2 regions of the Saccharomonospora cyanea NA-134 genome follow, and region 1 is predicted to be linked to the other one. Evidence: riboswitches for the same ligand, from Rfam matches in the RefSeq annotation. Region 1 holds a riboswitch; the other holds the start of a gene.

Region 1 (3,396 bases):
GGTCAACAACAGCTCGGTGGTGCTGCGCGCCACCACCCCGGCGGGCCGCATCCTGCTGACCGGGGACGTGGAACTCTCCGCGCAGGCGGACCTCCTCGCGGGTGAGGACCTCCGCGCGGAGATCCTCAAGGTCCCGCATCACGGCAGCCGGTACACGCTCCCGGGCTTCCTCACGGCGGTGTCGCCACGGATCGCGGTCACCAGCGTGGGGGCGGACAACTCCTACGGCCATCCCAGCCCGGTGACGCTGAAGGTGCTCGCCGGAGTGGGGTCGCTGGTGACCAGGACCGACACCGGAGGCGACACGGCCGTCGTGGTGGACGAGGGTGAACCCGCCGTGGTGACGCGGGGTGCGGCGCCGCGTCGGCGGCCGGGCCGAACCGGAGGACTCAGCCGTCGAGTGCGGTCTGCACGGCCTCCACCGACGGCGGCACGGTGGCCTTGGGGCCGACGCGGTCGCCGAGTGCGTCGAGGGTCTTCAGCCCGTCACCGGTGATCAGCAGTACCGTCTCGGCGTCCGGGTCGAGCTTGCCCGCCTCGAGGAGCTTCTTCGCCGTCGCCACGGTGACACCCCCGGCGGTCTCGGTGAAGATCCCCTCGGTGCGGGCCAGCAGCCGAATGCCCTCGACCACTTCGTCGTCGCTGACGTCGGAGATGGCTCCGCCCGTGCGGCGCACGGTGTCGAGGACGTACGGACCGTCGGCTGGATTGCCGATCGCCAGCGAGCGGGCGATGGTGTCCGGTCGCACCGGCCGCACCACGTCGTGCCCGTCACGGAACGCGGCCGACACCGGTGAGCACCCGGTGGCCTGTGCGCCGAACACGCGATACGAAGCGGCGTCCACCAGCCCGAGCTCGCCGAGTTCCCGGAAACCTTTGTCCACCTTGGTCAGTTGCGAGCCCGACGCGATCGGAACGACGATCTGTTCCGGGAGCCGCCAGCCGAGCTGTTCGGCGACTTCGAAGGCGAGCGTCTTGGACCCCTCGGAGTAGTAGGGCCGCACGTTGACGTTGACGAACGCCCAGCTCTCGTGCTCGGCGGCGAGTTCGGTGGCCAGCCGGTTGACGTCGTCGTAGTTGCCGTCCACCGCGATCAGCGCGCCGTCGTACACGGCGGTCGTGAGTACCTTCGCCCGCTCCAGCGACGAGGGAATCAGCACGACCGACCGCCAGCCCGCTCTGGCAGCGGCGGCGGCGACGGCGTTGGCGAGATTGCCGGTGGAGGGGCAGGCAAGGGTGTCGAAGCCGAACTCACGAGCGGCAGCCAGAGCCACGGCCACCACACGGTCCTTGAACGAGTGCGTCGGGTTGCCGGTGTCGTCCTTCACCCACAGTCGCCGCACACCGAGTTCCTTCGCGAGCCGGTCCGCTCGCACCAGCCGGGTACAGCCGGGCTCGGTGTTCGGGATCTCCTCGACGTTCGACGGAACGGGGAGCAGCTTCTTGTAGCGCCAGATGTTGCGCGGTCCGGATTCGATGTCCTCCCGGCGCACGCGCCCGAAGTCGTAGGCGACCTCCAGCGGCGAGAAGTCGTGCGGGGAGACGAACTCCGGAGCCAGCGGCTGGCGGTGGCCCTCCTCCTTCGACACGAGTTCCACGGCGGGGCCCAGGTCGACGGCACGGCGGGAGGGCGTGGATACAACTGCGGTCATCGCGAGGTCCTTCCTCATCTTTCCCGCTGACGCGGGACGGAATTGGCACCGATGTCGTCAGCTACCTCGCGTGATCCGAGATGACAGGCTGACGCCGGTTGCCGGGGCTTCAACGGGCCGGTCCCTCTGCCCCTCTGGATGAGCTGTTCGGTTGTGGTTCGCCGTCGGTGTGTCGCGGCGACGAGAGGTAGCGTACGGCATGGGCCGCGCCGCGTGCCACGTGCGCCGCGGGCGAGGTCATTCGTGGCAGGATCGAACCGTGAGTCGTCCAGCCACCACGCCACCGCCCCTGCACCTGGTACTCGGTGAGGAAGAACTGCTCGTCGAAAGGGCTGTGCGCGAAGCGCTCGACACCGCGCGCCTGGCCGACCCGAGGGCCGACGCGGTCCGCGTGCGCGTGAGCGAACTCACGCCTTCGTACTTCGCGGAACTGGTGAGCCCGTCACTGTTCAGCGAGGGACGCGTCGTCGTGCTCGACGCCGCCCAGGACATCGGTCAGGAGAACGCCGACGCCGTGTTGTCGTACATCGCCGACCCGGCGGACGGCGTCGTGCTGGTCGTCGTGCACAGCGGCGGTGGACGCAGCAAGGCCGCGAAGTCGCTGCCCGCGGCGTTGCGCAAGGCAGGCGCCGCCGTCACGGAATGTCCGAAGATCACCAAGCCCGCCGAGCGTGAGTCGTTCGTTCGTAACGAGGTCCGCAGGGCGGGAGGCCGCATCGACGCCGCCGGCGTGGTGGCCCTGGTCGACGCCGTGGGCACGGATCTGCGCGAGCTGGCGTCGGCGGCGACGCAGCTGGTGGCGGACTCGGGCGGGTCGGTCGACGAGGAGGCGGTGCGGCGCTACCACCGGGGTCGCGCGGAGGTGACGGGGTTCCAGGTCGCCGAGAAGGCGGTGGCCGGTGACCGTGCGGCAGCGTTGGAATCGCTGCGCTGGGCCCAGCAGATCGGGGTCGCCCACGTGTTGCTGGCGGACGCTCTCGCCGACGCGGTGCGCACCATAGCCAGGGTGTCCGCGGCCGGGAGGGGAAACCCGAACCAGATGGCGGGTGAGCTCGGCATGCCGCCGTGGAAGATCCGCAAGGCGCAGGGCCAGTCGAAGGGTTGGAGTGCCGCGGGGCTCGCTGCGGCCATGCGCGTGGCCGCGCGGGTGAACGCCGAGGTCAAGGGTGCCGCGGCCGATCCGGCGTACGCCCTCGAACGCGCCGTTCTCGACATCGTTGCAGCCCGCAGGCAGCGCTGACCACCTGGAGGCGGTCATGACGAGAACCCCCGGGCGGAAGTCCGCGCCGGGGGTTCTCGAAGCTCACCGATCTCAGAGCTGGTTGACGCGCAGCGCCATCGCCGACTTCTTGTTGGCGGCCTGGTTCTTGTGGAGGACGCCCTTGGTCACGGCCTTGTCGAGCTTGCGCGCGGCCTCGCGCTGCAGCTCCACGGCCTTCGCCTTGTCACCGGCCTCGGCGGCCTCGCGGAACCTGCGGATCGCGGTCTTCACCGACGACCTGACCGACTGGTTGCGCAGACGGCGCTTCTCGTTGGTCTTGATGCGCTTCATCTGGGACTTGATGTTGGCCATGCGGGCGCTCCTTCGTCTCGGTTGTCGTTGCCGCGCTGATACGGCCCCGGGCGGCAGGGCCCGGGTTTCCTCCCCTGCGGAATGCCGCACGGCAACAGCTCAACAGCTTAGCAACGCCGGCGGCGCGAGATGCCGCACCCCGAGCGGCGGGCCGTGAGACCGTGGGGGCAT
Region 2 (3,396 bases), 2.4 Mb from region 1:
GCCTGGCCCCCTCGCCGGAGACCTCGATCCCGGCCTCGGGGCTCGCGAACACCGTGACCTCGTCGGTCAGCGACAACGCGTGGAACACGGTCGTGAGATCGTGGTAGCCGTCGTCGCGCAGATCACCGACCGACAGATGCAGGTTGATCTTCGACGGCACTCGCACGGTCACGGGCGGCGGTACGACGGCAAGCACGCCCACCAGCCTACTTGGCCGCCCGGAACCGCTGGTTCAGGCGGCGACGTCGCGCAGGCCGTACATCGGCGTACTCACGTGCGCGCCGCGTTCGGCGATCCACGCCAGTGCGGCGTCGGCCCGCTGGCCCTCCACGCCGAGGCGGAAGCGAGCCACCGGAGTGTCACCGAGCCGGGTCAGGCCGCCACCGATGGTGGTGAAGTCGACTTCGAAGCGGGCAGCGGCCTCGGGCAGCAGGGCTCCCACGGCGGCGAAACCGACGAGGACGACGTCCACGGCGCGGTCGTAGGCGGACAGGTGTGTCCTCGGGGTGTCGACCCGGGGCAGCAGGGCCTCCGCGATCGGGCTTCCGGGCTTGCCGAGGAGGCTCAGCAGCGTGCCGGACTCGACGACCCTGCCCCGGTCGAGCAGCGCGACCTCGTCGCAGACCCGGCGGGCGATGTCGGCGTCCCGGGAGGTGACGATGACGGTGGCGCCCAGTTCGGCCCTGGCCCGGTCGAGGACGGACAACACCGCGGCGGACTCCTCGCCACCGACACCGTGGGTGGGGTCGTCGGCCAGCAACACCGACGGCGCCGTGGCCAGTGCCCGTGCGAGGGCCACGCGACGCTGCTGCCCCGCGGTGAGTTCCGACGGCAGCCGTGCGCCCGCCCGCGAGAGCCCGATGACGTCGAGCAACGTTCCGACCCGGCTGCGCCTGCGGTCGGGGTCCACGCCCATCCGCTCCAGCGGGGCGGCGATGTTGCCCGCGACGGTGCGCTCCGGCCGCAACGCGGGGTCCACCACCGCGACCTGCCGTTGCGCGCCCCACAGCTTGCGGCCCGCGAGCCTGCTGGTGTCCATGCCGTCGTAGCGCACCGTGCCCCTGTCGGGCCGCTCCCGCAGCGCGACGCAGCGTGCCAGCGTCGTCTTACCGGCCTGCGCCGGTCCGACGATGCCGAAGAGTGAACCCGCGTTCACTGTGAGGTTGACATCGCGCAGCGCGACCACGGGGGAGTCGGCGGAGGTGAACGACTTACTGACGTTCTCGACGGTGATCACCAAAGCTCCAGGCAGCTCGAAAACGGGCGTCCAGCACAGGACGTCCGAAAGTAGGCAGACGGCTAAGAACCGACGTTGGTCGAAAGGAAGGGCGCTCAGCGGGAAACGGTGTGGCTACAACAAGCACACACCGTGCGACGGCCTTGATCGACGACTCGACGCTGCGTCAGGAGCGGCGTGCGGTACACAGGTCCTCCATCGGTCCTGGCGGTAGCACCTTCCCCATCGGGGCGGTTGCTGCGACGTCTCGGAGCCAGGTCTCTCGGTCGCTCGGGATGGATGCCCCCACAGTACATCGAACCCACCACGCGGTTGGCAAGCGTGGCTGGGCGAGATCACACTCTCGCCGCAACCCGGGCGAGTTCGGCGAACATCTCGACCGTGAGTCGTTCACCTCGGGTGGCGGGATCGATGCCCGCGCGAGTGAGAATCTCGGCGGCACGGTCGGCCGACCCCGCCCACGAGGCCAGGGCGGCACGCAGGGTCTTGCGGCGTTGCGCGAAGGCGGTGTCGACGAGCTCGAACACGGTGTCGCGCTCGACGTCCTCGGGTGGACTCGACCGCTCGAACGCGACCAGCGACGAGTCGACGTTCGGCACCGGCCAGAACACCGACCGGGACACCGCCGCGACCTTGCGCGCCCGCCCGTACCACGCGAGTTTCACGCTGGGGACGCCGTAGACGCGGCTGCCGGGTGACGCGGCCATGCGATCGGCCACCTCGGTCTGGACCATGACGAGCGCGTGGCGCAGCGACGGCAGCTCGGCGAGCAGGTGCAGCACGACGGGCACGGCCACGTTGTACGGCAGGTTCGCCACCAGCGCCGCGGGCGCGGTGGGCAACTCGTCCGCGCGCAGCCGCAGGGCGTCGCGTTCGAGCACGGTGAGCCGCGCGGCACCGTCGGGCGCGTGCTCGGCGACGGTGGTGGGCAGTCTCGCGGCCAGCACGGGATCGATCTCCACCGCCAGCACACGGGCACCGGCGTCCAACAACCCGAGAGTCAGGGAACCGAGGCCGGGGCCGACCTCGAGCACCGGGTCCCCCGGCGCCACGTCGGCGAGGTGCACGATGCGACGCACGGTGTTGGCGTCGTGCACGAAGTTCTGGCCCAGCTTCTTCGTCGGCCGCAGCCCCAGCGCCGAGGCCAACCGGCGGATCTCGGCGGCTCCCAGCAGGCCCGGTGTGTCGCTCACCGGGCCAGCCTAAAGTCCTCGCCGGACAGCGGGTCCGCGGGCTCTACTGCGGCAGCCCGAGCTGTGAGGAGCAGTGCGGCCAGGCACCGTAGCCGCCACGGGAGTCCCGCAGCTTGGTGGCGATCGCGATCTGCTGCTCGCGCGTGGCCTGGTGTGGGTACGCCGCGTACTGGGTGCCGCCGTAGGCGTCCCAGGTCTGCTTGTTGAACTGGAGGCCGCCGTAGTAGCCGTTGCCGGTGTTGATGGACCAGTTCCCGGTCGACTCGCACTGCGCGAGCGCGTCCCAGACGGCCCCGTCGCTGATGGGCGGGACGTCCGGCTCCTTGGTCCCTACCCGGACGATCTTCTTCTCGGCCTTCTTGACGACCTCGACCGACAGCTCCTCGCTGTCGATCACCTTGCCGTTCTTCTTCGTCACGCGGTAGGTGACGAGCTTCTCGCCCGCCTTGCCCTCGTCCTCGACGACCTCCTTGCCCTTCTCCAGGGTGTCGTCGTAGATGGTCTCGACCTCGGGCTCGATGACCTCGGTCTTCTTCACCACCGACACGCCGGTGCGGCTGACGTGCACCTCGGCGCCGTCGGTGAGCTTGAACTCCGCGCCCTCTTCGATCTTGTCCTGCTTGCCGAGGCCGAGGTTCAGCTCGGCGAGCAGCTCCTCCGCGGTGACGGCGTTGGTGGTGACCTCACGGGGCTTCTCGCCACCGTCGTAGAGGGTCACGGTCTTCTCGGTCTTGACCTCCAGGCGCATGCCGTCGAGCGGCACCTCACCCGACAGCGGCGCGGAGAACCAGGTGCCGCCGGTGTTCAGGTGGTCCAGCCCGAGCTGGCTCAGCGCCTCGCGCACCGTGGTGGCCCGGACCCAGGACTCGCGGGACTCACCGTCGACCACGAGGGTGAGCTGACGGCCGCGTTCGAGCTTGATGACCCCGCCGTCACCGACCGGCGCCTGCGGGGAGGGCGAGAGGG

Evidence for each region. Region 1 has a riboswitch for S-adenosylmethionine ahead of thrC (threonine synthase). Riboswitches for the same ligand answer to the same signal wherever they lie in the genome.
Region 2: linked by a shared signal. The riboswitch ahead of SACCYDRAFT_RS21080 (methionine ABC transporter ATP-binding protein) and the one ahead of thrC (threonine synthase) in region 1 are both predicted to bind S-adenosylmethionine.

Annotation. Positions count from the first base shown of each region.
Region 1 is NZ_CM001440.1:1,515,738-1,519,133, forward strand. Features, by position in the region: gene SACCYDRAFT_RS07330 (ComEC/Rec2 family competence protein) at 1-496, shown strand, start outside; gene thrC (threonine synthase) at 390-1,652, opposite strand; SAM riboswitch class I at 1,664-1,797, opposite strand; gene holA (DNA polymerase III subunit delta) at 1,912-2,892, shown strand; gene rpsT (30S ribosomal protein S20) at 2,965-3,225, opposite strand; gene SACCYDRAFT_RS07350 (VOC family protein) at 3,395-3,396, shown strand, end outside.
Region 2 is NZ_CM001440.1:4,519,682-4,523,077, forward strand. Features, by position in the region: gene SACCYDRAFT_RS21075 (4-(cytidine 5'-diphospho)-2-C-methyl-D-erythritol kinase) at 1-196, opposite strand, end outside; gene SACCYDRAFT_RS21080 (methionine ABC transporter ATP-binding protein) at 233-1,237, opposite strand; SAM riboswitch class I at 1,430-1,519, opposite strand; gene rsmA (16S rRNA (adenine(1518)-N(6)/adenine(1519)-N(6))-dimethyltransferase RsmA) at 1,573-2,430, opposite strand; gene SACCYDRAFT_RS21090 (resuscitation-promoting factor) at 2,474-3,396, opposite strand, start outside.